One region of the Psychrosphaera sp. 1_MG-2023 genome, then DNA from elsewhere that is predicted to be linked to it. Evidence: predicted binding sites of a transcription regulator. Region 1 holds the regulator's gene; each other region holds the start of a gene.

Region 1 (8,026 bases):
AAAAATATGCATTTTAGGCGGCTTCTATTATGTTGTATAAATCCAAATCTGTTTCTGCTCTACGAATTTTGCGTAAAACATCTTTGTTGTCAAAGGTTTTTGCTATCGATGCCAATGTTGCCAGATGAGTGTCGCATTGATCTTCTGGTACTAACAGGGCAAAAAATATATCTACAGGTCGTTTATCAATCGCATCGTAATTCACTCCTTTGTGGGTAACTAAGAGAACTGCTACGGCTTTACTCGAATTTTTTATTCGGCCATGTGGTATCGCAATTCCGTTACCTATACCAGTGCTGCCCAACTTTTCTCTGTTCATCAAGCTCTCTAAAATATCTATGCTAGATAAATTTGGCAGCTGCGCACTCGCAATTTCAGCTATATGTTCAAGTATTTTTTTCTTGCTTTTACAATCAGCAATAACTTTGGTGCAATCTGGTTGAAGTAATAATTTTAAATTCATGTTTGGTTAACTGCCTACCTTTTGCTTACGCCAAAAGGTGTTGTTTGTGACGCCGTCCCTAGCGTCACGTTTATTTAGTTTAAACCCATCAGTGACGGGTCAATTTCTCTTTATGTTTTATTACCTGTCGATCTAGCTTATCTATTAAACTATCAATCGCGGCATACATATCGTTATGTTCAGAAGTGGCGAACAATTCACCACCGTTTACATGTAAGGTTGCTTCAGCTATTTGACTCAGTTTTTCAACGTCTAAAATCACATGGACATTATTGATATGGTCAAAGTGACGCTCTAATTTAGCAAATTTGTTATCTACGTATTCTTTTAATGACTCTGTTAAATCTATATGACGACAAGTTAAATTAATTTGCATAAAAAATTCCTTCTGTTGATATAGAGAGGTGTTTACACCAGTCGTTTTCGTTGGTTTGAAGGGGGAATATTTAATGATTCCCGGTATTTTGCAATAGTCCGTCTGGCAACCTGAATACCTTGGTCAGCCAGGATCTCTGCAATTTTACTATCACTGAGAGGTTTAGCCTGATTTTCCGCCGCAACTAACTTTCTGATTAAAGCTCTAATCGCAGTGGAAGAACATTCACCACCGTTCTCTGTACTTACATGACTCGAAAAGAAGTACTTAAGTTCAAAAATTCCTCTAGGTGTGTGCATATATTTTTGAGTCGTCACACGAGAAATTGTTGATTCATGCATGTCGACCATTTCTGCGACATCGTTCAAAACCATTGGTTTCATGGCTTCTGGGCCATATTCAAAAAATCCCTGCTGTTGCTGCACGATACAGTTTGATACTTTTAGCAGCGTATCGTTACGACTTTCTAAACTTTTGATAAACCATTTAGCTTCTTGTAAATGGGAACGTACAAATTGCGTGTCACTGGTATTTTTTGAGGTTTTTGACAACGATGCATATTGTTCGTTTATTTTTAGTTTAGGCATGGAATTTGGATTTAGCTCTACTAACCAACGACCTTTTTTCTTAACGACCGTTACATCGGGAATGACGTAGTCGATTTCATCTTTGATAACGACACTTGCAGGATTTGGATTAAGTTGTTGGATGAGTTCTAGAATATCTTTCAGATCGGGTTCTTTTAACTTGGTTTTTCTAAGTAAAGTCCGGTAATCACGATTGGCCAGTAAATCGATGTAATTGTCGATAACGTCTATGGCCTCAAATTTCCATGGCGTGTCATTTGAAAATTGTTTCAATTGCACCGACAAGCATTCTTGTAACCCTCTGCAGGCGACGCCTACGGGGTCGAATAGTTGAATACGTTTAAGTACCGCTTCAACTTCTTCTATTTCCACATCTTCGATGTCAATGGCTTCTACGATGTCCTCAGCGGTGAGGCGTAAAAAGCCTTTTTCGTCGACGCCGTCAATAATGGCGGTCGCGATTGCAAGATCTTGTTCGGTAAACGTAGAAAGGTTTAACTGCCAGCGGAGGTGGTCTTGAATATTGTCAGTGGTTTCACCTTGATAGACTGTGTCTTCGCCTTCATATGCTGGGCCAGAGCTCGCAGGGGCGGCGCTCATGTAGTCATCCCATGTTGTGTCCGTAGACATCTCTTCACTGATGGTTTCGGTTTGAAGTGCTTCAGTGGTATTTATTTCTTCCTGCGCCCAGTCGGTATCGTCGTCGGTCGTTTTGTTTTGACCTTCCGTTTCACCCAATACATCTTCTATCGATTGTTCGCTTTTTTCGTGATTTAAACTTTCGTCTTCTGCGTCCAATAGAGGATTGCTATCCAAGGCTTCTTGAATTTCTTGGTGGAGTTCTAATGAGGATAACTGCAACAACCTTATGGCTTGTTGCAATTGTGGGGTCATTGTTAATTGCTGACCCATTTTTAATTGAAGTGAAGGTCTCATCTAATTCCAATCAGATTATACTAATTAATGGTTATACACTAAATTACAAAGTGAACTGGTCACCTAAGTAAACTTTTTTCACGATTTCGCTAGCAAGGACTTCTTCTGGTGTACCTTCTGCGATTAATTCACCATGACTCACGATATAGGCTTTTTCACATACATCAAGCGTTTCACGTACATTATGGTCGGTAATTAAAACACCGATCCCTTTTGCGACGAGTTGTTGGATAATCTTTTTAATATCAATTACTGATATAGGGTCGACCCCAGCAAATGGTTCGTCAAGTAATATAATTTTAGGATCCGCAGCCAGCGCTCTTGCAATTTCTACTCGCCTACGCTCACCACCTGACAATGCCATACCTAAACTATCGCGAATGTGTTCTATATGAAATTCACCAATAAGATCATCTAACAAATCGGCTTTTTGGTTGGCATTGATGTCCTTTCTCATTTGTAACACGGCCATGATATTTTGGGAAACAGTAAGTTTTCTAAATATCGAAGATTCCTGTGGTAAATAGCCTATTCCATGACGAGCACGAACATGCATTGGTTCGTGACTTAAGTCAATATCATTAAGTGTAATGCTACCTTTGTCGTTAGGAACCAATCCAACTATCATATAAAAAGTTGTCGTTTTACCGGCACCATTTGGCCCAAGTAGTCCGACGACTTCACCGGCATTTACTGAAATACTGACGTCTTTTACAACTTGCCTTTTGTTATACGACTTGGCGAGATGTGTTGCGATTAATTTAGTCATCGAGTTATTAATTCCGTCGTTAGCCGTTTTTCTTTTTTGTTTTTATCGTAGTGGTAACTCGACCACCCGTTGAGGCATCGCCATCCGCTTTTACGCGCTTTTTAGCAAGGTCAAATTCGATCGAGCCACTTTGTACTTCAGAGCCACCTTGTTTAAACTTTGCGTCGCCACTTAATTTAAGGGTTTGAGTTGTAACAAAGTATTCAATCTCGTTTGCTTTTGCGGTTAAGTTACCGTTTTCTTCGTCGATTTGAGTAAATAAAGCCGGACTGCCTTTGGCAATTAATTTTTCACCGGTGCCGTCCTGGGTGTCGACAAATAGCTCATCCGCTTTAATTGATATAGGCCCCTGAGAAACAACAACATTACCTTTAAAATACATCGTATTGTTGTTGTAATTAAGATCTTGATTGTCCGATTTTATTTTCAAATCTTCGCTGTTTGCCGAAACGGCCATACTAAATAGAGCAACCAATATTGTGGCGATATACGCGTGTCGCTTGAATGTCATTACTTGTTACCTTTAATCAGCGTTTCCACATGATGAGTTAGTGTCACCGTGCCTTCAGTTAAATTTGCAACCAAACCTTGCCCAACAATTGTCAATTTATCACCCGTAATCGTAATCGGATTGTCTGTTGTTACCAAGTTAGAGTCTAAGTTAATTTCTAAAAAATTTGTTGTTATGGTTTGGATCAATGACTTTTCGCCAAGTTGTACCATGATGACATTTTTATCTAAGGTTAATATACCTTCTTGCATGTCGCCAATTTGTGCGGAGAGTCGCCAAAATGGTTTTTTATCTTGGTAAATTATAAATTCAGGTGAAATAAAATGAGTTAGGGACAACTCTGAAAAGTGCTCCATTTTTTGTGAAAACACTTCTTGCTGCAGTTCACCATTAGAGTCAAACAACTCTTGATGCAGCAATTTAGCGGTAAATTCCGGGATCAGTTCTTCTTCAAAGTCAAAAGGCATTTGCGATTGTGGCGCGAAATTGGGCTGCCATAAAACGGCAACGATCCCCAAAAACAATATAACAACAACGCCACGGGCTAACATTATAGACTTGCTCCGGTGATATTCTCGGTAATGTACTCTTCACCATAGTTCGCCATGATCAGTAGGTCGGTTAATTCTCTTACAGAACCTCGTCCACCATTTAATGTCGTTACTAAATGAGCAATGCTTTTGATATATGGGTGCGCGTCGCCTGTAGCGGTTGCAAGGCCAACTTTTAACATTACCGGAGCATCTGGAAAATCATCACCAATGTATGCGATTTGTTCGTCGGTTAAGTTTAAGTCTGATTTTAGTTGCTCGTAACCTTCTAGTTTTTGGTCCATACCTTGGTAAATATGTTTTACACCTAAACTGCTCATGCGAGTTTGCACAATTGTTGATTTGCGTCCCGTGATTACCGCGACTTCAACACCTGCATCTATTAAAGAACGAATGCCATAACCATCTTTGGTATTAAAGCCTTTTAATTCTTCACCACTGTTGGCTAGGATTACGGTTCCGTCTGAAAAAACGCCGTCGATATCGCATATTAATAATTTGATTTGCTGCGCGCGAGCGACAACATCATTTGGTATTGCCTGATACCAAGTTTCATATCTGCGCATTTAAAGTACCCCTGCTTTTAATAAGTCGTGCATATTTATCGCGCCCACTGGGAAGTTATTATCATCGATTATAAAAAGACTGTTTATCTTTTTTTCTTCCATAATATGCAAAGTTTCAGCGGCAAGGATATTTGCGGCGCTGCAAATTGAGTTACGAGTCATATAGTTAACTATACCGGCGGACATGTCGAGCTTGTCTTGATCTAGACAACGACGCAAGTCTCCGTCGGTAAAAATACCCGCTAATTGTCCCTGGTCATTGGTGATCCCCGTCATACCAAGTCCTTTGGCTGACATTTCGATGATCGCTTGTTTTAATGTCGCTTGGTCAGTGACCAACGGGATCCGTTTTTCAGTATGCATTACATCTTTATTAGTGAGTAATAACTTACGGCCAAGTGCTCCGCCGGGGTGACTAAGGGCAAAGTCTTCCGCGGTAAACCCACGTTCTTCTAACATTGACACGGCCAATGCATCGCCAAGAACTAAACTCGCTGTTGTCGATGCTGTTGGTGCAAGTCCGAGTGGGCAGGCTTCTTGTTTAACGCCTGCATAAAGGTGCACATCGGAATTAACGGCTAGTGTTGAGCTTGGTTTTCCAGTCATAGAGACAATTGCACAGCCAATGCGTTTTAACACCGGTAATAACGAAATGACTTCGGCTGTTTCACCACTGTTTGATAACGCTAACACTATATCGGCGTCGGTAAACATACCTAAGTCGCCATGACTTGCTTCACCGGGGTGAACATAAAAAGCTGGTGTCCCTGTGCTAGCTAATGTCGCCGCTATTTTGTTGGCTATATGACCTGACTTGCCCATTCCAGTAACAATAATTCGCCCTTTACACGCCAACATTAGTTCGCATGCATTTGCAAAATTGATGTCTATGGAATCGGAAAGTTGCTCAATAGCGGCCTTTTCAATCGCAATAACTTGTAAACCTGATTGTATTAACGAATTCATAATAACGACTTAAATTAACTAAATAAGACAATTTGGTATGCAACGAACCCTACTAACAGTAAACCGCCTTCAACGCGATTAATTCTGCGAGTGCCTTTAAAGTTCATTGCCATAAACAGTAGAGCGACTGTTGCTCCGATCATGACAAAAATATCACGGGATGCGGCGTTCGGGTCTATTTCACTCGGATGAATAAGGGCACCAACCGATAATACGGCTAGGATATTAAATATGTTTGAGCCGATGACATTACCAATTGCCATGTCATCTTCGCCTTTTAATACGCCGGCTACACTTGCCGCAAGCTCTGGCAAACTGGTTCCAATCGCGATAATTGTTAATCCAATAACAAGGTCGCTAATGCCAAAGAATTGAGCGATGATCACTGCAGAGTCGACTAAAAAGTGGGAGCTAAGTGGCAACATGATTAACCCGGCGATGACCCATAACACGGCATATAAGGTTGGTAGATCTGACGGGATTTCGTCGTCGTTATCGGCAAGTAAAGGGTCGTTAGGGTTCTTAGTGTGGTTAGCCAAAAAAATGAGAAAGCCAATAAACATAAAAAAGCCAACCAACAGGCCGATTCCTTCGTTAAAGCTTAAAACATTATCAGATAAGATATACCAAGCGAGTAATGTGAATCCTAATAGAATCGGCATTTCACGATATAAGGTGGTAGAAGATACTGTCAGTGGGCGAACCATCGTTGTAATGCCAAGCACTAAAAGTATGTTTGTAATGTTAGAACCAAGTGCATTACCGACGGAGGTATCCGTCGCACCATTTAATGCCGCATTGGCTGATACCATTATTTCAGGTGCAGATGAGCCCATTGCAACTATAGTTAAGCCGATGATCATTGGAGAAACGCCCAGATTTCTGGCTAATCCAGAAGCTCCATATACAAATTTGTCGGCGCTCCACACGAGTACCGCAAAGGAAAGAATTAAAATTATTGAGGCAGATAACATAAATTAAGTCATATCGATAAACATAGTTGCCTGATATTGTGGCGGTTGTAGAATTATAAAGCAAAGAATTATCGTTGATTTAACGCATTTAGGAAACTTTTTGCGTGATTTTTCGTCAATATAGCTACGTTACATTTTTTAACGTTTTAGACGTAGCATAATCGCTATTTAACTCATACAATGTACATCATATGGAGCCACTATTAATGTCAGAATCGGAGTTGCGATTGACCTCTCAATTAGAAAACAGTGAACAACCCTCAGATTGGTTGAAATCACCACATGTTGAACTAAAAAACGTGACGTTTTCTAGAGGCGACAGATTGATCTACGACAACATGTCTATGATCTTTCCTAAAGGTAAAGTGACCGCAATAATGGGACCGAGTGGTATAGGCAAAACAACCTTGCTGCGTTTGATTGGCGGTCAATTATATCCTGATTCGGGTGAAATTCTTGTTAATGGCCACAATATCCCTTCTTTGAGTCGTTCGGAATTATATAAAGTTCGTGAGACAATGAGCATGTTATTTCAAAGTGGAGCGTTATTCACAGAAATGACGGTCTTTGATAATGTGGCGTTTCCAATTCGAGAACACACTAAGTTACCGGAAGAGATCATCCGAACTATGGTTTTAATGAAACTTGAGGCCGTTGGTTTGCGTGGTGCTCACAGCTTGATGCCAAATGAGTTATCCGGAGGTATGGCAAGACGAGCTGCCTTGGCACGTTCAATTGCTCTGGATCCAGAATTGATAATGTACGACGAACCATTTGTAGGACAAGACCCAATATCTATGGGCGTATTGGTTCGTTTAATAAGAGATTTAAACCAGTCATTGAACTTATCAAGCATTGTGGTATCTCATGATGTAACAGAAGTGATGAGTATTGCTGATTATATTTATATCGTTGCCGATAAAAGAGTTATTGGGCATGGAACTAAAGAGCAACTATTGGCGAGTGAGTCACCTTTGGTCCAGCAATTTTTAAGGGGTGAGTCAGATGGTCCGGTGCCATTTCATTACAACGCTCAGCCTATCAAGCAAGATTTAATGCAGGATTAAGATGGATTGGTTGCAAAATTTAGGTAAGGGTACGTTAAGTAGTTTCGCGGCAATTGGTCGGGCGACGTATCTTTTATTTGGTGCTTTATTTGGTGGTAAACCAAATTTCAAAAAAGCGTTTCCACTGCTAATTAAGCAAATACATGTGGTTGGCGTTCAGTCACTTGTGCTTATTTTAGTGTCAGGTTTATTTATCGGTATGGTACTCGCCTTACAAGGCTATACTGTGTTAATTGATTACGGCGCTGAGGATAGCTTAG
Region 2 (8,026 bases), on a different contig from region 1:
GGTTTTGGCGTGATCTTAAATACCGATTACAAACCGTTGAATGATCGACTCAAAACCATTATCAAGCGCATGGAAAATATTCCTGCCTATTATGAAGCGGCGATTAATAACTTAACCTCACCAACAGTTACCCATACGGAGCTTGCTATTCAGCAAAATAAAGGGGCGTTGGGCTTATTTGAAGGCGCGATTAAAGACCAAGTTCATGGGTCGGAACTCAGTGCCCAGGACAAAGCTGATTTTGACTTAGCATTGCAAAAAACAACGACGGCGATTAATGGTTATATTCAGCATCTAGAGCAGTTGTTGCCGAAATTAAAAGCGGACCCAAAAACGCGTGACTTTCGTATTGGCAAAAAACTCTATGACAAAAAGTTTGAGTTAGATATCTTCTCAGGTTACACAGCCAAACAATTGTTTGATAAAGCGGTGTCTGAGAAATCTCGAGTTCACAAAGAAATGGCTAAAATTGCCGATACGCTTTGGCCCAAATATTTCCCTAATAAAACAGCACCTTCTGACTCCCTAATTAAGATCAAAACCTTAATTGATCATATCTCAGTCAAACATGTTAAACGTGATGAATTTGTATCAAGTATTCGTGAGCAAATCCCAGAGCTAGAAGCTTTTGTGATGGAACATAACCTAATTACGATGGACAAAGACAAACCGCTTGTCGTACGTGAAACACCTAAGTATCAGCGTGGTTTTGCCGGAGCATCTATTAATGCACCTGGGCCATATGACGCTGAAGCAAATACGTATTACAACGTAACACCACTGGATAACATGGACGATGAAGGCGCGGAAAGCTACTTACGTGAATACAATCACTGGTTGTTGCAAGTCTTAAATATTCACGAAGCTGTCCCAGGTCATTACACTCAGTTGGTTCATAGCAATAAGTCGAAAAGCCTAGTTAAAGCTATTTTTGGTAACGGCGCTATGGTTGAAGGTTGGGCAGTCTATACTGAACGCATGATGTTAGAAGAAGGGTACGGCGACTTTGAACCAGAGCTTTGGTTGATGTACTACAAATGGAACTTACGCGTGATCATGAACTCAATTCTTGATTACAGCATTCAGGTGCTAGGCATAGACGAAAAGCAAGCAATGGACATGATGGTAAATCAAGCGTTCCAAGAACCGGCTGAAGCGCAGGGAAAATGGCGCAGAGCGACCTTGTCTCAGGTGCAGTTAACAAGTTATTTCACCGGGTATTCGGAAATTTACCAATTGCGCGAAGAATTGAAAGAAGCGACGGGCGACAAATTTAGCCTTGTTGATTTCCACAATCAATTTTTAAGTTATGGTAGCGCACCGGTGCCAATTATTCGTAAATTGATGTTTGACGACTACGTAGCGTCGCATAAATAGCTTAAATGGGTAAATGTCAGGAGAGTGAATTGCTCTTCTGACAAACTCCCATTTAAATCAAACAAGTATGCAAAATAAATTGTTTTAAAATTAAGAGAGAGATAAATGGCACGTGCATCGGCTTATCATATTTTGGTGAAAACCAAAGAAGAAGCGATAAAAATTAAACAGCAATTAAACAACGGCGCTCATTTTCAAGAAATGGCAAAGAAGCATTCTATTTGTCCGTCGCGCAAAAAAGGCGGTGACCTTGGCGAATTTGGTCAAGGCGATATGGTTAAAGCGTTTGACGATGTTGTTTTTAAAAAGTCTTTGTTAGAAGTGCACGGACCGGTAAAAACAAAGTTTGGCTTTCATCTGATCAAAACGGTTTATCGTAGTAAATAATTCGATAAGCCGTCACTTACCCAAGGCATCATGCTGATATCACTAAGTAAATTTAGAGTGGCATTAGACGTTAGAGCAACCTGAGCAAATTTGCATCAAGGTTAAAATTTGACATTCTGAGATGAACCGTTAGTCTCAATTACAGCAACCATATTGGAAGGAGTCTGCTGTAATGGCGCTGTTTATGACGACCAAATTAAAATTTATTATGCCGTTAAGCATAATATTATTACTTATCAGTTGCGGCGATAACTCAAGTAAATCTAACACCGAACCTGTTGTAAAGATCATCCCTGAGCCTGAATCTCCTATCAATGCGGCAAATGCGTCTCGCCTGCTTAACCAGCTCACATTTGGTGCCACGCTCGAAGATATAAACTACTTAGTTGAGATTAATCGTAAAGCTTGGTTAGAAGAACAATTTGACCTTACGCCATCTTTGCATGTTCCTTTAATAGAGCCGTTTTCTGACCGCGAAGATTTTTGGCGAAAGTACCGGATGGCAGCTTGGTTTGAACGAGCCATCTATGCCCCTGATCAGTTACGACAGCGTATGGCATTTGTTCTTAGCGAGATTTTTGTTATCTCAGAGTTTAACGATGTTTTAGGCAACGACCCCAAAGCGGTCGCTAATTATTATGACCTGCTCGTCACCCATGCTTTTGGTAATTACCGAGACCTATTAGAAGCCGTTAGTTTGTCTCCAGCAATGGGCATTTATCTCAGCATGTTAGGTAATGAAAAACCAGATACTTCCCGCAATATTCGTCCTGATGAAAACTATGCCAGAGAAGTAATGCAATTATTTACGATTGGTTTGGTTGAGCTGGAAAATGACGGTAGCATCAAACTTGACGAAAATGGGGCTCCGATATCGACCTACGATCAGGCCACAATAAAAGGTTTTGCCCATGTATTTACTGGCTGGCATTACAATGGCACTACGGAAGATACTTGGTTTCGCTGGTGGGATAATCAAGATCTTTACGGCACTATGGTGCCGGTTCAGGCCTTTCATGACACTGCTGAAAAAGCGTTATTTAGCGGTGTTTTGTTACCCGCTAATCAAACCGCAGAACAAGATTTAAAAGCTGCACTAGATGCGCTGTTTAATCACCCAAATGTTGCGCCGTTTATTGCTAAACAACTGATCCAAAAATTTATTACCAGCAATCCAACACCTGCGTATGTTGAGCGAATTGCGAATGTTTTTATCGACAATGGCGCTGGCGAACGAGGTGACTTAAAAGCAGTTGTGAAAGCCCTTATTTTAGATGAGGAAGCGATCAACGGGCATATTAGTGCACCAGATACTTTCGGTAAAATGCGTGAACCTATTTTAAAGGCTACCCATTTATGGCGAGCGTTTAATCTAACAACCGACAATGAAATTATCGATATGGGATGGCCTGACTATTATTTTAATCAAGCGCCATTAGCATCGGCGTCAGTTTTTAATTTTTACCGTCCAGATTACAGCCCACCGTCCTTAAAAAACGCTACAGGTTTAGTAGCCCCAGAGCTACAAATAGCAACTGAAACGGCAGTAACTCATACGTCGAACTTTGTCGCATGGCTTGGTATGTGGCACGCATTCAGTGGGGATTTTAGTGAAATAGAAGAAGATAAACGGCAACAGCTTTGGATTGATCTTACCGAATATGTCCCATTAGCTGAAAGTGATCCAAGGCAAATCATTGAGCAACTAAACCTAATTTTAACCGGCGACATATTAACGACCGACGCCATTGATCTACTGGTGGATTATTATGGTGAACTTGAATGGGCTCCAACCCATGAAAGGATCTCTAATATTATCTTTCTAATCATGTCTTCACCTCAATATTCGGTCATACGATAGGAGTTTCCATGGATCGTCGAGCATTACTAAAATCATTGCTGGCCGCGGGGGTGGGGGCAACAACGTTTGGCGCAACCGCAGGGCAAATGAAGTTGCTCAATACGTTTGCTCAACAGCAACGTTTTGATGACTACAAAGCGTTAATCTGTGTGTTTTTATATGGTGGCAACGACTCTTACAATATGTTGGTGCCAACCGAGTCATCAGATTATGGTCGGTATTCGGTTGTAAGACAAAACCTTGCTGTACCTCAAGAATCACTTATTTCATTGAATACAACTTCGTCACTGCCCTATAGCTTGGGTGTTCCGGACTATATGACACCCATTTCTGATTTATTTCATAACCAGCAGCTCGCTTGGATCAACAATGTTGGGCCACTTGAAGCGCGCGTGAATAAGTCTGAAATTAAAGCTAAAACCGCATCTTTGCCACCGCAATTATTTTCCCATAACGACCAACAAAAGTTATGGGAGCGGGCCGACAACAACTTAACCGGTTTATCAGGTTGGGCGGGACGTATCGCTGACTTATTATCGGATGTCAATCCAGCAAGTCCAATCCCATTGAACATTTCCCTTGCGGGCAATAACGTATTGCAAACTGGAGAAACTAAACCTTCTTATGGCATTACCGCTGATGGCGCAGATATGTTTGGAGGTTTAGACCCAAGACATAATTGGAACGATAAACGCATAGCGGTATTCGACCAACTCATCGCCATGGACAAACATAAAATAGGTGGAGCCTATCGTGATATTGTCAATCGCGCACGTAGTAACGCATTGGTGATAAACCAAGGATTAGAGTCGATACCAAGATTAACGTCGACATTTAACGACAATCGATTTGAAGACGAACTGCACATGGTCACTAAGATGATCAGCGCCCGTGAAACTTTGTCGATGCAACGTCAGGTCTTTTTTGTAGGATTAGGAGGTTGGGATACCCACGACCGACAAAACGACGCTCACCCTGAACTTTTAGCACAATTATCTAACGGTTTAAATTCACTAAACAAAGCGCTTGTTGAATTGGGGGTTAACGATAACGTAACGACATTTACCATGTCTGAATTTGGACGGACCTTAACCAGCAATGGCGACGGAACTGACCACGGTTGGGGCGGGCATCAAATGGTTATGGGCGGAGCGGTCAATGGCGGCCAACTTTATGGCCAAATGCCATCACTGGAATTAAACAGCGAGGACGATTACGGCGATGGTCGAATTATTCCCACCACCGCAAGTGAGCAGTATTCTGCAACATTAGCTAAATGGTTTGGATTATCAGATGCCGAAATTGCCATGGTATTCCCACATCTGAGCCGGTTTGATTTGGCCGATCTCGGATTTATGGGGTGAGGATTCTACCCAACGCCGTTTTATGTCTAATCGGTGGCTATTTCGATTTATTCTGAATCGAGAACATAAAAAAACACCAATCAAACTGATTGGTGTATTCTCAAAGTCGTTTAGTAATTATTAAGCTTGTTTTTTAGATCGAAGCGATACTAAGCCAATCAAACCCATTGCGAAAATAGCAAGTGACGTCGGCTCTGGCACTGCGTTTATTTCAGCAGTAATGTTGTAACTATAATTACGAGCTAAGCCATTATAATAAGTGCTTGAACCGAAAGTTGGAGCATTTCCAACACCTTGACTTAAATTACCAGAATGATTATTACTACCACCGCCTGTTAAAAATACCGGGTCACCGCCGATATAAGGGATTACGCTACCAGCGCTAACGCCGTTAACGTCGGCATCTAGAAAACCAGAAGTGATAGTTTCACCTGCCGCTAAGCTAAATTGGCTCAAAGTAGTGGAGAAATCTAAACTTAGGTTACCTGTACTAAAATAATCAACACCTGAATATCGTGTATCACCAATAGCCATAATCGTAAAATCATTGGATGCTGCATTATTAATTTTTACAACAAAAGGTGTTACCTGGCCACGGTTATTTCCAACAGTGAAATTAAAATTATTTAAAGTGACAAGTTCGTCAGCGCCTGAAGTATTTGTATAGGCATCATACTCATTGATAATCATTATGGACTGCCAAGAATCGACAACGCCGCCAGAAAGTGTATCACCTAGAGTGATAATTCCAGCATGACTAACACCAACAAAACAATTCGCAGAGAGGATTAGTCCGATTAAACTGGTTTTTAAAAATCTAAATTTCATTAGTAATTCCTATATAACCCAAATCTAAATCGATGGGTAATTCTAAAAAGTTAATATGTTTAAATCACGATTTATGCCAGTATGTAAAGTGTAATTATTTCAATATGTTATGTTTTGTTTCGGATTGGAAAATAGATTTTTGTATAATAACCTGACACAGTTTTGATTATTATATAATCGTTATTTTTCCTAGCCTTTTTGGGCTGCATCAACGCCAGAAACTAAAATCTGGCCAACCGCTAGTGGGGGTTTTTAAATATCGCAATTTATTGTGCAGGTCTTGTGTGCGATTGGTGTGAAGTAGATTAATTTGGTACTAATAGACAAAGTGCGGTGGTTACGCGTTTGAAGCGGCTCACTTATCCACATTTAAGTGATTACGATATAGCTAACATCAGATGGAGATTGGTATGAAATTTTTAGTTTTCTTGGGGACGGTTCGTGATAGTACTCCTCCAAAGCCTGCTCGTTTAGGGGTAAGAGTCACTGAGGCGATAATAGCGTGTCTTAAAAGCCGATATGAAGAACATGAAATTGAATTGGTCGATGCTTTGGATTACCCATTCGACACCGTTTTTAAGCCTCACTTTGCTTATCCTAAAAGTAAGGCGCCTACCGAACTCAATGACTTAGCGGCTAAAATAGAAGGTGCTGATGGGTATATTATGGTTAGCCCTGAATATAATCATTCAATGAGTCCTGCGCTTGCTAACCTTTTGAATCATTTTGGCAGCTCTTTGTTCTCCTATAAGCCGAGCGCAATTGTGACTTATTCTGCAGGGCAGTGGGGTGGCATGCGGGCTGCAATCGGAATGCGAGCTTACTTGTCTGAACTAGGCTGTTTACCAGTGTCAGCAATGATCCATGTACCAAAGGCTCAGGAGGTTTTTGATGATAATGGAAAAGTGCACGATGGCGAAGATCAAAACTCTTGGTTTAATTATTTTGGACGAACACTCAACCAACTGGTTTGGTGGTCACAAGCCTCCCAAATTCAACGAGCAGAATTAGATCCCCATAAGTTTGTTCGTGATTTCAAATCGAGTCCTTCAGAGCGAAATGCGCCTTAATAACTTTTGACATGGTCAATTTCCTACAGGGTTTGAGTCAGTTAATTTGTCGCTGACTCAGCAATCGGTAGGGGAGCCCAAAAATCACTTGGGCCGACTGATATTAGCAACTAAGGCAATGTTGTTTTGTTCCGCATTTTAAGTATTGGAAGCGTAAGTTTGGTACAGTAAATCGTCGCTTGCTTAGCATACCGAGAGGGTAGGAAATACGCCCTCATACGCTGCGTTTGAACCTCGTAATTACCAGCCTCATCCGGTATTATCTAAACCAATAGAATCCGCTTGAACTATGAGAACAAAAGGTATGAAGTACTGTGCAATATTGTCGATGGACAGTTTGGAAGATTTTGAAGCGTATGATCATCTAATCGAACCTCATTTGTTAGCTCGTGGGTGGCAAACAAGTACAGTATCGTGGCGTAAAAAAAACGTCGACTGGTCACAATATGATATTGTATTAATTCGTACGCCTTGGGATTATCAAGAAGATGCAGACGCGTTTTTGGCGGTATTAACTGACATCGAACAATCAACCGCACGACTTGAGAACAGCTTTGAGATGGTTAAGTGGAATATCGACAAGATTTATCTGCAACAACTGGAACAGCAAGGTGTACCTCTGGTTCCAACCATTTGGCAGTCCCGGTTAGGCAATAATGCTATCAACCAAGCGCAATTAGACAGTTGGTTTAGTGAGTCAGGTTCTGAGCAAATGGTATTAAAACCACGAATAAGTGCAAATTCCGACAATACCTTTTGGCTTAAAAAGAGTGAAAGTTGTTACGACTTCGAACAGCTAAATAGTGCATTCAGTGAACGTGATTTTATGATACAGCCTTTTGTTCCTGCCGTAATAGAAGAAGGTGAGTATTCACTATTTTATTTTAATGGTGAATACAGTCACGCGATTTTGAAAACGCCAAAAGATGAGGACTTTCGAGTACAGGAAGAACATGGCGGACGTTTAAAATTGATCACGCCAGAGGCTAAGTTAATCGCAAGTGCTGACCACTGCATGTTTGCCATAAAACAAACGCACGAAATGCCACTGTATGCGCGCCTTGATTTGATCAGGTTTAAAAATGACTTTGTTTTGATGGAAGCTGAGATGATTGAACCATCCCTATATTTTAATATGG
Region 3 (8,026 bases), on a different contig from region 1:
AGTTGAGTTACCCGCACCGCAAACAAGTACGGTCGCTAAATTACTGGAACAAGTAAATTTAAAACAAGATGCAAAAATAGCTAAAGAACGTCAGAAAACTGTCGATCTAGTAAGAAGTGTATCTCAAGACATCGCGCCACCTTCTGTTGAAACAAAACAAGAAATAGCTCTACAACCGCCAATTAAGGTTGAAAAAGAGGTTATTGAAAGTTTCCCAGATGAACCATTTCAAGCGTTATTTTTTAGCGTTGCGGGTTTATCACTAGCCGTGCCGTTGAAGGAACTTGGTGGGATCCATAATTTAACAGAATTAAGTACTTTGTTTGGCAAGCCTGCATGGTTTAAAGGCGTGATGCTAAATCGAGATAAGAAGTTAAATGTTGTCGATTCTGCGCGTTGGGTTATGCCTGAAAAGTATAACCAAGCCATGGAAGAGTCGCTTAACTATCGCTATCTCATCATGTTAGGTGAGAGTAATTGGGGATTAGCAGCCGAAAGTTTGGTTGAAACAGAGTCAATTACACCAGATGCAGTTAAGTGGCGAAAAAATGCACATAAACGTCCCTGGTTGATGGGCACGATTAAAGAAAAAATGTGTGCTTTGTTGCATGTAAGTGATTTAATTGCCATGCTTGAACAAGGTATAGACGCAAGACAAGTTTAGTCAGTATTCAATTTAGGAGTTGCTCATATGAGTGAAGAAAGAACCCCAGTCAATCACGTTACGGATGGCAATGACGAAGTATTGCAATGGGTCACGTTTAAACTAGAGGAAGAAACCTACGGTATAAACGTTATGCAGGTTCAAGAAGTACTACGTCATACTGAAATTGCTCCCGTACCTGGTGCCCCTGACTATGTGCTAGGAATCATTAACTTGCGTGGTAACGTCGTAACCGTTATTGATACAAGAGCCCGCTTTGGGTTAATGCCTGGCGATGTAAGTGATAATTCGCGAATAATCATAATCGAATCTGAAAAACAGGTTATTGGTATTATGGTAGATAGTGCAACCCAAGTTGTTTATTTAAAAACGTCTGAAATCGACAGTGCACCTAATGTAGGTACTGATGAAAGCGCTAAATTTATTCAAGGTGTTAGTAACCGTGATGGCGAATTATTAATATTAGTAGACTTAAATAAACTGATGACAGATGAAGAGTGGGATGATATTGCAGACATCTAAGTCAATCTGCATAGCGTCAATCATCTTAGCTGGCTGAATGGAGACTAAATTAGTTGAAGTTCAGTCTGCTTAATTGTTCTATTTTTTAAGAAAGGTCACATGTCATTACCTATTATTGCAATAATCATCTTGTTTGTTGCTGTAGCATCGCTGATTGTAGCCTTGCTAATACTATCTAAAAAGATTGTAAATCAGACTGCAAAAATAGAGTTGATGGAGTCGCAAGCTCTTAATGATAAATCTCATGTTAACCACCTCATTGACGACATTCAAACGTCGATACAGCAAATTCCAAAAATAATTGAAATACAATCTCAGCAAAATAACGAAATGCAGTCGAATAAACAAGGATTGCTCGAATTGCAGGAGACCACTGAAAAGTTGCGAAATGATATTCAATTACTTCAAAGTGAAGGGCAAGAAGATAAACTCTACGTTAGAGCTAAAAAGTTAATTCAATTAGGCGCTGACATTGAAGAAATCATTAATGAATGTGGTATTAGCCGAACCGAGGCTGAATTACTTATTTCACTATCTGCGAAGCAGTAAATATAATAACGTTTTTCTAATCTATTCAAAACTAAGCCCCTTAATAAATGTAATCGATAAAATCGTTACCAAAGCTACTGTTTTAGTCATTACTGTCCTAATAAATACCTCCCTTTAACAAGCGCCAATATTCTCTGGCACAATTCATGCAGTATTAAAACCAAAATAACCATCGTCGAATTATTGACAGAGGCTATAGATGGATAAGATGTTATATGTCGCCATGTCTGGCGCGAAACAAAATTTGATCGGTGTATCGATGAATGCCAATAACTTGGCAAATGCGAAGACCGCAGGATTTCGTGCTGACTTTGAACAGCAGCGCTCCATGCAAGCATTTGGTGAAGGGCATCCAACGCGAGTATTTGCGGTAACCGAACGTCCAGGTTCTAAAATGAACCATGGTTCAATAGCGACAACGGGTCGTGATTTGGACATCGCTATCAAAGGCGATGGTATGTTGGCGGTACAGGACAGAACAGGCTCTGAAGCTTATACCCGGGAAGGTAATTTACAAATTACCAAAGAAGGGTTGTTAACGACAGCACGTGGCGCTCCTGTGATGGGAGAGGGTGGCCCAATTGTTATCCCTTTGCCAATAGAAAAAATAGAAATAGGCCCAGATGGCTCTGTCACGATACGGCCTTCCGGCGCTCCGGCAAATTTTCTTGAAACGGTCGATCGAATAAAGTTGATCGAACCGCCAAGTCTTAATTCGATGACTAAAGGTAATGATGGCTTATTTCGTTCAAAAGAATCGGTACTTACCAATGACTTATGTGGATTTTGTGACGCTTCGCCTAATATCGGTATCGAAAGTGGCGCATTAGAACTTAGTAATGTGAGTCCAGTAAGCGAAATGACAGCGATGATCGCACATCAAAGACAATATGAATTACAAATTAAGTTGATGAAAAAAGCGGAAGAAATAGACCGTGCACAAGATCAACTTCTCAGAATATTTTAATTAGGAGGCGCGTATGCATCCGGCATTGTGGATTAGTAAAACTGGGCTTGACGCTCAACAAACTGAAATTGCGGTAATATCCAATAACTTGGCCAACGCCAGTACTATCGGATTTAAAAAGAGTCGAGCCGTATTTGAAGACTTACTTTATCAAAACATTAACCAACCTGGTGGTCGGTCGTCCCAGGACACTGAAATGCCAAATGGTTTGATGCTCGGTGCTGGTACTAAAGTTGTCGCGACTCAAAAGAACTTCTCGCAAGGGAATATGACAACGACTGAAAACAGCCTGGATTTTATGATCCAAGGTAAAGGTTTTTTTGAAATCCAACGCCCAGATGGAACGTTAGCTTATTCTCGAAATGGCCAGTTTTCAATTGATGAAAATGGACGATTGGTAACCTCTGGGGCCGGTTTCCCATTGCAGCCTGAAGTAACAATTCCGGCTGAAGCGCAGTCGATAACAATTTCCCAGCAAGGTGAAATTTCAGTTCAAGTACCGGGTCAAGGTGCTGGTGTTGTTATTGGACAGTTGACCATTTCAGAGTTTATTAACCCTGCCGGCTTAGAGCCAACGGGTCAAAATTTATATATTGAAACTGGAGTAAGTGGTGCCCCGGTTCAAGGTAACCCAGGGGTTAACGGTTTGGGTATCATCGTACAGGGCGCTCTAGAAACGTCAAATGTAAACGTAACTGAAGAGCTAGTTAGCATGATTGAGAGTCAACGTGTGTATGAAATGAACTCAAAAGTAATTTCGACAGTTGACCAAATGCTTAGCTTTATTACTCAGCAGCTATAGAGTTCTGGAGATTTATTATGATGTTATTCACGGCAAAACAACCCAAGGTTCAGTTTACCAAACGCATGTCAAAAGCATTAGCCGCGTCATTATGTGTTGTTTATTTATCAGCCTGTGCGGTGAATCATGATATTGAAGAAGAAGATACGTTTTTCGCACCTATAATGCCTGAAATCAAATCTGATGAAGTTGTTGCAACGGGGAGTTTGTATCAGAGTGGTTGGTCAAATGGCCTATATTCAGATACTAAGGCACGCCGTGTTGGTGACATCATCACAGTTTTATTAATGGAAAATACTCAGGCATCTAAGTCAGCTAAAACAGAAACTAAAAAAGAAACAGACGCGAGTTTATCACCGTTAGTTGGATTAAACGGTCTTGCACCAACCATTGGCGGTAATACGCTGCAGATGGGGATAGGCTCCGATGGCACTTTTAAAGGTGATGCCAAATCAGATCAAAGTAATAGCTTAAGTGGCCAAATTACTGTCCATGTTTTAAGAGTATTACCAAACGGAAATTTAATAATACGTGGCGAAAAATGGCTTACGTTAAATACCGGACAAGAATTTATTCGATTGACAGGCATTGTACGGTCAGAAGACATCAGTTCTGAGAATACTGTTGATTCAACCCGCGTTGCGAATGCAAGAATTTCGTACAGTGGTAAAGGCAGCTTGGCAGAAAGCAATGAAGCTGGCTGGATATCACAATTTTTTATGAGCTCGATGTGGCCATTTTAGGAGCAAATATGAAAGGTTTAATACTGCTATTTAGCTGCTTAATTGGTGTCGTTTCGATGCAAGCAGAAGCAACACGAATTAAAGACGTATCGATGGTCGAAGGTATTCGGTCTAATCAACTCGTAGGTTACGGGTTAGTCATTGGTTTACCAGGCACCGGTGAACAAACACGATTTACGGAACAAAGCTTTAAAGCGATGTTAGGTAACTTTGGTATTCAATTGGATCCAAATTTAAAACCTAAAATTAAAAATGTTGCTGCGGTTGCCGTCCACGCTGATCTACCAGCATTTGCGAAACCAGGACAAAGTATAGATATTACCGTATCGTCAATTGGCAGTGCCGGAAGTTTGCGAGGCGGCACATTAATACAGACAATGTTAAAAGGTGCTGACGGCAATATTTACGCCGTTGCGCAGGGGTCATTGGTTGTTGGCGGTCTAGGCATTCAAGGCCAAGATGGTTCTTCGGTCACAGTCAATATTCCGACAGTGGGGCGTATTCCTAATGGCGCTACCGTTGAGAGAACCGTTCCAACGCCATTTGGAAACGGGGATTATATCACTTTCAATTTAAACGAAGCTGATTTTACTTCAGCTAAAAGGTTAGCTGATACAATTAACAACCTAGTCGGTCCTAATACGGCAAAACCATTGGACTCAGTTTCTGTCAGAGTAATAGCGCCAAGAGATATTGGACAGCGTGTTGCGTATCTATCAACGTTAGAAAACTTAGAATTTACGCCAGCCGATACGTCCGCCAAAATTATTGTAAATTCAAGAACAGGCACTATCGTTATAGGTAAAGACGTTAAGCTTAAGCCTGCTGCTATTACGCATGGTAGCTTGACGGTGACCATTGCAGAGAATCAAGACGTAAATCAACCTGAGCCGCTTTCAAATGGTGAAACTCAGGTAACAAACCAAACCATTATAGATGTAGCTCGTGATGATACCCGCGCGTTTGTATTTGACCCAGGCGTTAACCTTGACGACCTAGTTCGAGCGATAAACCAAGTGGGAGCTGCTCCAGGTGACTTAATGGCAATATTAGAGGCATTAAAGCAAGCTGGCGCAATTGACGGGCAATTGGTTGTAATTTAATTTAACTAAATAAAAAACAGGAAGGGGATCGATATGAGTTTCGCCCAAGTATTATTAACAAATGTAACTGCGAATCAAGATACAAATCATGCAATTCTAGAGATGTTAGAATTGGACAAAGACCAACAGGTTCAATACCATGTTTATGAAGTTGCTTACTTTGAAAAACAGATATTTTGCTGTCTCTCAGGTGGCGTAATTGAAGATAATGAAATTCAATTTACACCGGTTGGGCTTGGCGCATTTGAAGCACTTACCAATATTGAAGATGAAGAAGATTCTGAGTATTTTGCTGAGCAAATCGAGCTAGCCGAAGGTGGCATTGCAGCGCAAATCGAAGAGGTTTTTTCGCGTGTACCAGATAAATCTCGTGTATGTTTCATTGGTAATTTGAATGATGAAATGCAAAATGAATTAGGTAAATATTTTACTTTAGCTCACTAATCACCTCGTTATATATCCTGTTATAAAGCCGCAAAAGCGGCTTTTGACGTTTGAGTTCCAATCTTAATCTCAATCTCAATCTCAATCTCAATCCCAGCATTAGTAACTAGAAAATTTTAGTTATGACAAATTAGATTATCCAAAGCTTAACAAAAGCGACTTAAATAAGGCTTCTAACGAGTTGGCGCGTTTCTTGAAGTAATCACGTTATTATTAACTAATGTCAAAATAACGTCATATGAATCAGTTAGGCGATGCAGGTAATTATCTAGACATAGCGGGGATCCAGCAGCTTAAAGCGCATGCGGGAGCGAACCCTGATGACAAAGAAGCGTTGAAGCAAGCTGCTGAACACTTTGAGTCTATTTTCATCAATATGATGTTGCAGTCGATGCGAAAAGCGAACGCCGCGTTTGAAGAGGGTAACCCCATGCATTCAAACACGACTAAGTTTTTCCGTGATATGTATGACCAACAACTTGCTACTGACATGGCCAGTAAAGGCAGTTTAGGCCTTTCAGAACTTATCGTGCAACAGCTGTCCAATGATCCCGAACGATATCGTAATGGCACGACACTGAGAAACGACGCAACATTCGAGCGCCATGAATTTGGGAATACCTCTCAAACAAACGCTCAAACTACAGATCCATTAAATCAATATCCTACGGATAAGTTGCCTCTAAGCGCATCATTTTTAGACCCTGCGTTGCTATCTCCGAACGGCGTTAAAAATCACTTCAACCAAATGGTCGATGATGCGTTTAAACATGTCGGTCTTACGGTCAACCCAGTGGCAACAGATATCGCCCAACAGCAGAAAAAAGAGCCGGCGGAATTTGATACACCGAAAGATTTTGTTAGTCAAATTTGGAGTTATGCCAAAAAAGCGGCATCTGAAATTGGTCTTAACCCCGCAGTTATGGTTGCTCAAACGGCGCTTGAGACAGGTTGGGGTAAACATATTATCGAAGATAAAAATGGTGAGTCGAGTTTTAACTTATTTAACGTTAAAGCGCATCGAGATTGGGAAGGCGCTAAAGCTGCACAATCTACTTTGGAGTTTGAAAATGGCTTACCGGTAAGAAAAATTGAACCGTTTCGTGTCTATGACAATTTTTCAGAGTCGTTTGACGACTTTGTCAATTTTCTAAAAAGCAACGGCCGATACGATGAGGCATTAGAACGTACTGGCAATGCGGAACACTTTTTGCATAGTTTACAGAAGGCAGGCTATGCAACGGATCCGAATTATGCAGACAAGATCCTTGGCATTTTGCAAAGCAACAGTTTTAAAACAATGATTGGCGATTTGGACGTTAAACCGCAAGTCGAATAAGGGGTTAGAAAATGGCTAGTGGCATTTTAGGTACTGGTGTATCGGGGTTAGCAGCAGCTCAATTTGGGTTAGACACAACAGGTCATAACATTGCTAACGTTAATACCGAAGGTTACAGCCGACAACGTGTTGAAACTGAGTCTACGGTAGGTAACGCCTTTCGTTCTACTTTTCTTGGCAATGGAACTCAATTAGCTGCCATTACCCGAACGTTTAATGAATTTAATTACAATGAAGTTATCTTTAACGAAAGCCAATACAATTATAATGAAACAAGACTAACAAACGCCAGTCGATTAGATAACCTACTGGCCGATCCTGACACTGGCATAACCGCCACATTTGAAGAAATGTTTAATGGCATTAACGGTGTTGTTGAAGAGCCAACATTAATCTCAGCTAGAAATGTCGTTTTGTCGACGGCTGAAAATACAGTAAAACGTTTTAATACTCTTTATGAAGAAGTAGCTGTTCAGCATATGGGGTCAATTAATGAAGAGATTTATACATCCGTTTCAGAAATCAATTCTATTACTTCTGAAATTGCACTATTAAACAGTAAAATTCAGGTTGAGAATGCTGTTGGATCTGAGGGCTTTGCCCCGAATGATCTGCTAGATAGCCGCGAGCAACTAATAAAAAGACTAAGTCAGATGACGCAGGTCGACACAATACAGCTAGATGATGGCACTGTGAATGTCACCGTTGGCCAGGGCGTAACTTTGGTTACTGGTGCCTTTGCATTGCCAATGTCTGTTATTCGCAATGAATTTGATTCTGGTATTTTAGAGATTGGCGTTTCGACCAAAGAAGATTCCGAATCAAAATCAATTGTTACCGACCAATTAAGCGGCGGTTCTGTGTCTAGTTTACTCGATGTCCGCGATGAAATG
Region 4 (8,026 bases), on a different contig from region 1:
TGAAAATATTGTCGGTCCTGCTTTAATTGTCGTGGGTGACGCGATAAATTATAGGGCTAACGTCAATGTCGATTTGCTAACGCAGTCGAAACAACAACAAGTAGCTTAAATTTAGTGAACGAATTTAGTCAGTACATAAAAATTATTGGTCGAGGCAAACGCGCAGGACGTTACTTGTCTGTTGATGAGTCATATCAAGCATTCAAACTATTTCTAGCGAACGAGATAGAGCCAGAACAAGCTGGTGCGTTTTTAATGTTGTTGAGGGTGCGGGAAGAATCAGCCGAAGAGTTAGCCGGATTTGTTAAAGCCTGTCGAGAGTATAACCTTGCGGGGTTAAACAATTTAGATGTCGACCTAGATTTAGGGTGTTACGCCGGTAAAAGACGCCATTTACCTTGGTTTTTATTGGCGGTAATGTGTTTGGCTCAAAATGGCAAACGTGTATTTCTGCATGGGACTAAAGAACCTGAGTCAAACAGGCTGTATTTGTCTGAAGTACTTGAAACTTTAGGCTTAGTTGTTGCAAAAGATCCCATACAAGCAAACAAAATGTTAGATGAAAATGGCTTTGCTTACATGGATTTGGATGTTGTAAATCCGGCATTAGATAGACTCATCCAAATGCGTAAGTTATTTAGCTTGCGATCGCCTGCAAATACTTTGGCAAGGATCCTCAATCCTAGTCAAGGAAAAAGCAGTTATCATGGGGTTTTTCATCGCCACTTTGATGAGCGACACGCAAAGGTAGCTGAAATTCTAGGTGATAAACAAATGTCATGTATTCGAGGAGAGGGCGGTGAAGTTGAGGTAAACCCAGAGCGTCCTTTTGTACAATTTATGTTTGTTGGTGGCGAACAAAAACAAGTTGAATACCCGGCGTACCTAGAGAATTGGCAAATTAAACCAAAAGAGCTAAACCCAATTGAACTCAAACAAATGTGGCAGGGCAAACTCGATTCTGAATACGGTAAGCAAGCCGTGTTAGGCACACTAACAAGTTATTTGGTTTTGACAGAACAAGTCAGTGTTGAAGAAGCACATATTATGGCTAATCAACTGTGGGAGCGTCGCGATAAATCGCGGTTTTTTAGTTGAAACTCAAAAAAGACATATTAAGTTAAAAATCATTTGAAAAGTTATCCAAAAACAGAGCCTAGGCTCTGTTTTGTCGTTTTTGGACGGAAAAATCTTCCTAAGACCTAAGACCTAAGACCTAAGAACTAAGAACTAAGAACTAAGAACTAAGAACTAAGAACTTCTTTGGATTCAGTGGGTGTCCCTGTAACTTATCGGTTTGTGTCTGAGTTATTTATCTGGCTCTGAGAAGTAAAGCTGGAGTGGGTGTCTGCGTTATTTTGTTTGGCTCTGAGAGGCAAAGCTAGAGTGGGTGTCCATGCAACTTATCGGTTTGTGTCTGAGTTATTTATCTGGCTATGAGAGGTAAAGCTGGTGTGGGTGTCTACGTTATTTTTTCGGTGGGTGTCTGCGCAATTTATCCATGTAACTTATCAGTGGGTGTCCATGCAACTTATCGGTTTGCGTCCGAGTTATTTATCTGGCTATGAGAGGTAAAGCTGGAGTGGGTGTCTACGTTATTTTTTCGGTGGGTGTCTGCGCAATTTATCTATGTAACTTATCAGTGGGTGTCCATGCAACTTATCGGTTTGTGTCTGAGTTATTTATCCGGCTATGAGAGGTAAAGCTGGAGTGGGTGTCTGCGTTATTTTGTTTGGCTCTGAGAAGTAAAACTGGAGTGGGTGTCCAAGCAATTTTCCATGCAATATTCGGTGTTTTTACATAAATAAGAAGGAATGAGCGGGTAGGTTTGGCGAGAAGCGTAAAAAAGAACCCCAAACATCAAAATGAATGGGGTTATTATGAACACCATAATCAAAGTGGAAGTGAGTAGGAAACACCCTCACTTCCGGTAAAACTCGTTTTAGAATGTGTAGCCAGTCCAAACCCACAATTTACTTGTGTCGACTTTAATATCACCAGCAGAATAGCTGGCATACTTAATACCGATTGGGAATTTATTGGCAATTTTTGTCGTATAAATGGCATTAATTTCAGAACCAAGGTCGTCAATAGAATCACTTGCTTCTGCTGCTGAATATGAATGTAAAGTAATTGCCCACTTACCCGAGGAGGCACTTCCAGAAACAGTTGCATATATATCGTTTAAGCCAACTGAAGGAGTGCCTAGAAATTGATCCGACCAACCGTTAAATTTGTGAAGGGTTGCAAGTGGCGTCGAAAATCCCATATTGCCGTCATCAGAACCCAATGATTCAAAACCAGCTTTTACATTAACCGAACCTAGTTTGGTGCCGCCTTCAATTAACATATATGTCGTGTCGTATTCTAATTCACCAGCTTCCGCAGTTTGGGTAGCCAACTCTACGGTATAAGACACTTCTGAAGCTTTTCCTTCGAATCGAGCGCCAAATGTATTCAGCGCATTGTTCGTATCATTATCGACCTCTAGTAAATACCCATATCCAGTTAATTGTCCAAACTCTGTTTTATAACTCGCGTTAAGCAAATGATCGTTAGAATCTAAGTCTTTTTCTTCTGCGAAAATACGGTTGCGTTTACTGATATAAGCGTAGGACAGTTTTAGTTTTTCAGAGGCATTAAACGAGGCTGAAACTGCGTCGAATGTCTGTTTATCTTGTCTCCAACCAACATGGCCAACAAAACGGTGGCTATCCATTGTAATAACTTGACGGCCAAGTTTTATGTCCAATTTATCTGTTTTGAAACCAATAAATGCTTGGTCTATTTCAGTTGTTTCTGGGTCGGCAACAACTGAAAATTCGCCACCGTTTCCGTTTGTATCATTATAATCATCCAATAACGCAAATGAATTTTCTAACTCTACAAATCCGTAAAATCCTTGTTTACTGATAGTTTTAAAGTTTGCTTTAGTACGAAGCGTTAAAGCCGATGCATCTTCAAGTGTATTGTCTTGACTCACACCTTCATATCGTAGTCTAAAATCGACAGATGCTGTGCCTAAATCCGTTTCAATTGCGGCAGTTGCAGTACCAGTACTAACCGCCGCAATAACAGATATTGCTATTATCTTTTTGTTCATTTGTTTTCCCTAAAATTATCAAAGTGTTATATATTTTAATTTTTATTTTTTAGAAACTAAGCTGTAGCTGATTTAGTCGACTGCTCAATTTTGGCTATTTTTTTTGTGTCACGTTTTGTTGAAATAGTTTCAACTTTGCGTTGTTTCTCGTATAGAAACGTTAAAACTTCTGAGCGGTATTCGTTATATTTGGGGTCTTTAGCAAGTGCTAAACGGTCTCGTGGGCGTTCAAGGTCAATATTAAGTATTTCGCCAATAGTTGCAGCAGGGCCGTTTGTCATCATCACTATGCGATCTGAAAGTAAAACTGCTTCATCAACATCGTGTGTGATCATGATGACGGTGTTGTTGAGCTCATCCTGTATTTCCATCAAAGAGTCTTGCATATGAGCGCGGGTTAAGGCGTCTAGTGCACCAAATGGTTCATCCATTAATAAAACTTCTGGTTGCATTGATAAGGCTCGAGCAATACCTATCCGCTGTTTCATTCCCCCTGAAATTTCATCGGGACGTTTATGCATTGCGTGTTCCATGTGAACTAATCGAAGGTTATGCTCAATCCAGTCTTTTTTCTCTGCCGCTGATTTACTTTTTGCAAAAACTTGGTCCACAGCTAATTCGACATTTTGATAAGCAGTAAGCCAAGGCAACAACGAATGATTTTGAAATACAACAGCCCGTTCTGGGCCAGGTTCACTGACTTCTCGACCATTCAATATAACGCCACCAGATGTAGCTTGATATAAACCAGCAACAACATTTAGAACCGTAGACTTACCGCATCCAGAGTGACCAATAAGGGAAATAAACTCACCTTTTTTGATCTTTAAATCTACGTCTTTAAGAGCAGTGAAGTCGCCTTTTGGTGTTGGAAAAACCATGTCGATTTTACTTATATCTAACAATGTACTCATAATATTTTCTCCAAATTATGTTCTAACGAACTTCGCTTGTTTTATCCCAAGACAACATGCGTTGTAGCTGCATCATTGTGCGGTCGAGCATAAATCCGATAAGTCCAATGACTATAACCGCAGTCATAATTCGACTCAGTGAATCAGAACTGCCGTTTTGAAATTCGTCCCACACAAACTTTCCTAAACCAGGGTTCTGAGCCAGCATTTCCGCTGCAATTAATACCATCCAAGCGATGCCTAGCGACATGCGCATGCCGGTAAAAATGGCGGGAATAGATGCTGGAATTACGATTTTCTGAATATGTTTTAATGCAGGCAGTCTTAGAACTCGGCTGACATTTATCCAGTCACTATCTAAAGATGCAACGCCAACGGACGTATTTATGACCATCGGCCAAATACAGCAAAGGGTTACGGTGATCATCGAGACTAAAAAGGATTTAGCAACCATAGGATCTGGGGAAACATAAAGTGCGCTAACCACCATAGTTACTAGGGGTAACCAAGCTAATGGGGATACCGGCTTAAAGATTTGGATCACGGGGTTTATAGCCGTATTGAGGGCTTTACTTAAACCAATGGCTATACCAAGTGGTATGGCAATGATTGCTGCCAAAACAAAGCCACTTAACACTGTGATTAGACTGGTCCCAATTTGATCAACAAAAGTTTCTTTACCAGTAAAGGCACGTGTTTTTGGATTATAAGTTGGGTCTTTCGCTATTCGTGCAGCATTTCTTTTATCTTGACGTTCATAAAATGCGATTTCTTTTTTTCTTGATTCATTGTGTTCGTTATAGAGATTTACTATTTGTTCACTTACTGCAACCGGGCCAGGAAACTTACCTAACGAAGTATTAATGTTGTTCGCCGCGGCTGACCAAATTAGCAAAAATACCAAAATTCCAACGATAGGTAGTGTGACGGCATGTAGAAAGTGGACCAAATATGCGGGCATTTGTGCTTTGATCACTGTTTCGTTTTTCTTTGTTATAAATTGGCTAATTAAACTGGACATAGCGGTCTCATTTTTATTAATAGTATTAAAATTTTAGTTAGGCAGCGTTGGGAGCCGCTGCCTAATAGGCTAAATTTTATCGTTTGCTTTTAAACCAATAGCGAACTTAGTCAAGTAGTCATTTGGTTGTTTACCGTTATAAACAATGCCATCGATAAAGTGCGTTTGAGGATCTCTAAACCCATCTTCACCTTTTAAAGATTCAAACTCTTTGGCGTCAACCAACTTTTCTTCAATTAGGGAATTAACGGCTTTCATATATATGTCTGGGCGGTAAACTTTTTTCGCCACATCGAAATACCAGCTATCAGGTTTTGTATCGCTAATTTGACCCCAGCGACGCATTTGAGTTAAATACCAAATCGCATCTGAGAAATACGGATAGGTAGCGTTATAGCGGAAGAAAACATTGAAGTCGGGAACCGCACGCTTGTCTCCTTTTTCATATTCAAACGTTCCTGTCATGCTATTTGCGATTACGTCGTAGTCAGCACCAACATAGTTGGATTGAGAGAGAATTTTGACCGCTGCAGGTCGGTTTGAATTATTGTTTTCATCTAGCCACATAGCAGCTCGAATTAGTGCACGAGTTAGTCTTATCGTGGTATTTGGATATTTTTCTGAGAACTGTTTTGTAATACCAAATACCTTCTCAGGATTATCTTTCCAAATCTCATAATCTGTTACGACAGGTACGCCAATGCCTTTAAATACAGCTTGTTGATTCCAAGGTTCACCAACACAGTAACCATAGATCGTACCTGCTTCTAACGTCGCTGGCATTTGAGGCGGTGGAGTTACTGATAGCAAGGCTTGTGCATCAATTTTTCCTGAAGTATCTCCTTTATGTGGGGCGTAATACCCTGGATGTATACCGCCTGCTGCGAGCCAATAACGTAATTCATAGTTATGAGTAGAAACAGGGAAAACCATGCCCATATTGAAAGGTTTGCCTTCATCAGCATATTTCTCAATGACAGGTTTTAATGCATCTGCTTTTATCGGGTGGACAGGGCGACCATCGGCCATTTTGGGAATATTTGGCTTCATTTGTTCCCAAATTTCGTTTGAGACTGTAATGGCGTTACCATTTAGGTCCATCGAAAAAGGCGTGATAATTTCAGCTTTTGTTCCATATCCAATAGTTGCTGCAATTGGTTGACCAGCCAACATATGTGCGCCGTCTAATCGACCGTCGATTACACCATCTAGTAATACTTTCCAGTTTGCTTGGGCTTCAATAGTTACGTAAAGCCCTTCGTCTTCAAAATACCCGTTTTCATAGGCAACAGCGATTGGCGCCATGTCGGTTAGTTTGATGAAACCAAATTTAAGTTCTTCTTTTTCTGGATAGCCTAATTCTGCAATAGCAGAAAAGCTTAATGACATTGCGACTAAAGTTGCAGTGCCATAAACAGCCGTTATTATTTTTTTGATTTTAGTTGTCATTTTTTATCCCACAGTTGTTCTGGTTTTATTGGTCTTTCAGAGCGATTTGTTTAGTTATTGAGTTGTTTGAAAACTTTTTTAAAGGCAAAAAAAAACCACCGCACATTTAGATTCGTTAGATCTAAACGTAGCGGTGGCTGCTTTGCCTGTATTCACTTCCAGCACTGAAAGCGATTTATTTCTCTAAATATTGCATTATAAGTGCCAATTATTATTAATCCTTTTAATACAGCATGTTATCTTAATGCTTTAGTTGTTATCCCTATAGAAATAGACTGGGTTGCACAAATATGAATCATTAACGCACGGAAATAGTCATTCAAATCAATGCGTTAGTTAAATTAACTTAATGCGTGAATGATTGTGATGTATATTCTGAAGCGCGGTTTGACCACGTTACTGCGATGCGGTTTAGAGTTTTTAGAACTCTGAATATAAAACCGCGGTGGGTGTGTACTTTCGTTATTTTATTCTGGGGGTGGCAAGTAAAAAAGCGATGGGTGTCTGCGTTATTTTATTCTGGAGGTGGCAGGTAAAATTACGGTGGGTGTCTGCGTTATTTTATTTTGGAGCAGGCAGGCAAAATTGCGGTGGGTGTCTGCGTTATTTAATTCTGGAGGTGGCAAGTAAAAAAGCGATGGGTGTCTGCGTTATTTTATTCTGGAGTTGGCAAGTAAAAAAGCGGTGGGTGTCTGCGTTATTTTATTCTGGAGTTGACAGGCACAATTGCAGTGGGTGTCTACGTTATTTTGTTCTGGAGTTGGCAAGTAAAATTACGGTGGGTGTCAGCGTTATTTTTTCTGAAGGTGGCAGGTAAAATTGCGGTGGGTGTCTACGTTATTTTATTCTGGAGGTGGCAGGCACAATTGCAGTGGGTGTCTGCGTTATTTTGTTCTGGAGGTGGCAGAGAAAATTGCTGTGGGTGTCTGCTTTATTTTTTCTGTGGGTGTCTGCGTTATCTCGAATAAGTTTATCGAGGATCTGGCCCAGTTTATTATCTAGATTAACCCTCAATAATATTTGCATTTATACTTTGTTGAAAACGTTCTCTGTATTCCCTTGGTGTTAATTCAACTAATTCCACAAAAAGTTTTCTAAAAGAACTAACATCTTCATATCCGACTTTTAAAACGATTTGTTCCAATGATAATCCACTGCATTCCAATAAACGTTTTGCACTCTCGACTCTAATTTTTTGTAAATAATTCATAGGGGTATCATTTAGTACCTTTTTGAATCGTCTTATTAGAGTTCGCTTCGTTGTGGCAAATTTGTCTGCAAGTAAATCAAGGCTAATTGGTTGAGAAAGGTTTTGGATCATCCATTGTTGGATTTTTTTGATTAGATCATCATGATGACGCTCAGGTAAATCTAGCAACATAAACGGGCGCTGTGAACAGCGGTTTGGGTCAATTAACATAAGACGAGATATTTGATCAGCAAGTTGACCATCAAATAACTCCTCCACTAGCTTTAAACACAAACTTAAATAAGATGTTGTTGCCCCAGCAGTAAAAATTGCTTTATCTCTAACCACTA

What was found. The regulator sigma-54, encoded in region 1, starts transcription at its own class of promoters, with help from an activator protein. The targets are predictions, from matches to a motif close to GTTGGCACGNNNNTNGNNT.
Positions count from the first base shown of each region.
Region 2: Q4575_RS07695 (PEP-CTERM sorting domain-containing protein) is a predicted target of sigma-54. The motif match lies at 6,036-6,054, and genes of this name have one in related genera.
Region 3: flgJ (flagellar assembly peptidoglycan hydrolase FlgJ) is a predicted target of sigma-54. The motif match lies at 5,975-5,993, and genes of this name have one in related genera.
Region 4: Q4575_RS17205 (CmpA/NrtA family ABC transporter substrate-binding protein) is a predicted target of sigma-54. The motif match lies at 6,678-6,696, and genes of this name have one in related genera.

Region 1 is NZ_JAUORW010000019.1:40,257-48,282, reverse strand. It holds gene rapZ (RNase adapter RapZ) at 1-12, opposite strand, end outside; gene ptsN (PTS IIA-like nitrogen regulatory protein PtsN) at 14-463, opposite strand; gene hpf (ribosome hibernation promoting factor) at 552-839, opposite strand; gene Q4575_RS16430 (RNA polymerase factor sigma-54) at 872-2,362, opposite strand; gene lptB (LPS export ABC transporter ATP-binding protein) at 2,406-3,131, opposite strand; gene lptA (lipopolysaccharide transport periplasmic protein LptA) at 3,151-3,642, opposite strand; gene lptC (LPS export ABC transporter periplasmic protein LptC) at 3,642-4,193, opposite strand; gene kdsC (3-deoxy-manno-octulosonate-8-phosphatase KdsC) at 4,193-4,759, opposite strand; gene Q4575_RS16405 (KpsF/GutQ family sugar-phosphate isomerase) at 4,760-5,725, opposite strand; gene Q4575_RS16400 (calcium/sodium antiporter) at 5,740-6,699, opposite strand; gene Q4575_RS16395 (ATP-binding cassette domain-containing protein) at 6,906-7,766, shown strand; gene mlaE (lipid asymmetry maintenance ABC transporter permease subunit MlaE) at 7,768-8,026, shown strand, end outside.
Region 2 is NZ_JAUORW010000006.1:189,565-197,590, forward strand. It holds gene Q4575_RS07675 (DUF885 domain-containing protein) at 1-1,377, shown strand, start outside; gene Q4575_RS07680 (peptidylprolyl isomerase) at 1,483-1,764, shown strand; gene Q4575_RS07685 (DUF1800 family protein) at 1,949-3,625, shown strand; gene Q4575_RS07690 (DUF1501 domain-containing protein) at 3,634-4,989, shown strand; gene Q4575_RS07695 (PEP-CTERM sorting domain-containing protein) at 5,110-5,817, opposite strand; gene Q4575_RS07700 (NADPH-dependent FMN reductase) at 6,228-6,887, shown strand; gene Q4575_RS07705 (RimK family alpha-L-glutamate ligase) at 7,192-8,026, shown strand, end outside.
Region 3 is NZ_JAUORW010000003.1:80,029-88,054, reverse strand. It holds gene Q4575_RS03330 (chemotaxis protein CheW) at 1-664, shown strand, start outside; gene Q4575_RS03325 (chemotaxis protein CheW) at 692-1,186, shown strand; gene Q4575_RS03320 (DUF2802 domain-containing protein) at 1,286-1,735, shown strand; gene flgF (flagellar basal-body rod protein FlgF) at 1,935-2,702, shown strand; gene flgG (flagellar basal-body rod protein FlgG) at 2,716-3,504, shown strand; gene flgH (flagellar basal body L-ring protein FlgH) at 3,570-4,247, shown strand; gene Q4575_RS03300 (flagellar basal body P-ring protein FlgI) at 4,256-5,350, shown strand; gene Q4575_RS03295 (hypothetical protein) at 5,384-5,794, shown strand; gene flgJ (flagellar assembly peptidoglycan hydrolase FlgJ) at 6,033-7,133, shown strand; gene flgK (flagellar hook-associated protein FlgK) at 7,145-8,026, shown strand, end outside.
Region 4 is NZ_JAUORW010000021.1:46,302-54,327, forward strand. It holds gene cobA (uroporphyrinogen-III C-methyltransferase) at 1-109, shown strand, start outside; gene Q4575_RS17185 (glycosyl transferase family protein) at 115-1,098, shown strand; gene Q4575_RS17190 (alginate export family protein) at 1,943-3,103, opposite strand; gene Q4575_RS17195 (ABC transporter ATP-binding protein) at 3,160-4,017, opposite strand; gene Q4575_RS17200 (ABC transporter permease) at 4,040-4,978, opposite strand; gene Q4575_RS17205 (CmpA/NrtA family ABC transporter substrate-binding protein) at 5,108-6,487, opposite strand; gene Q4575_RS17210 (GlxA family transcriptional regulator) at 7,491-8,026, opposite strand, start outside.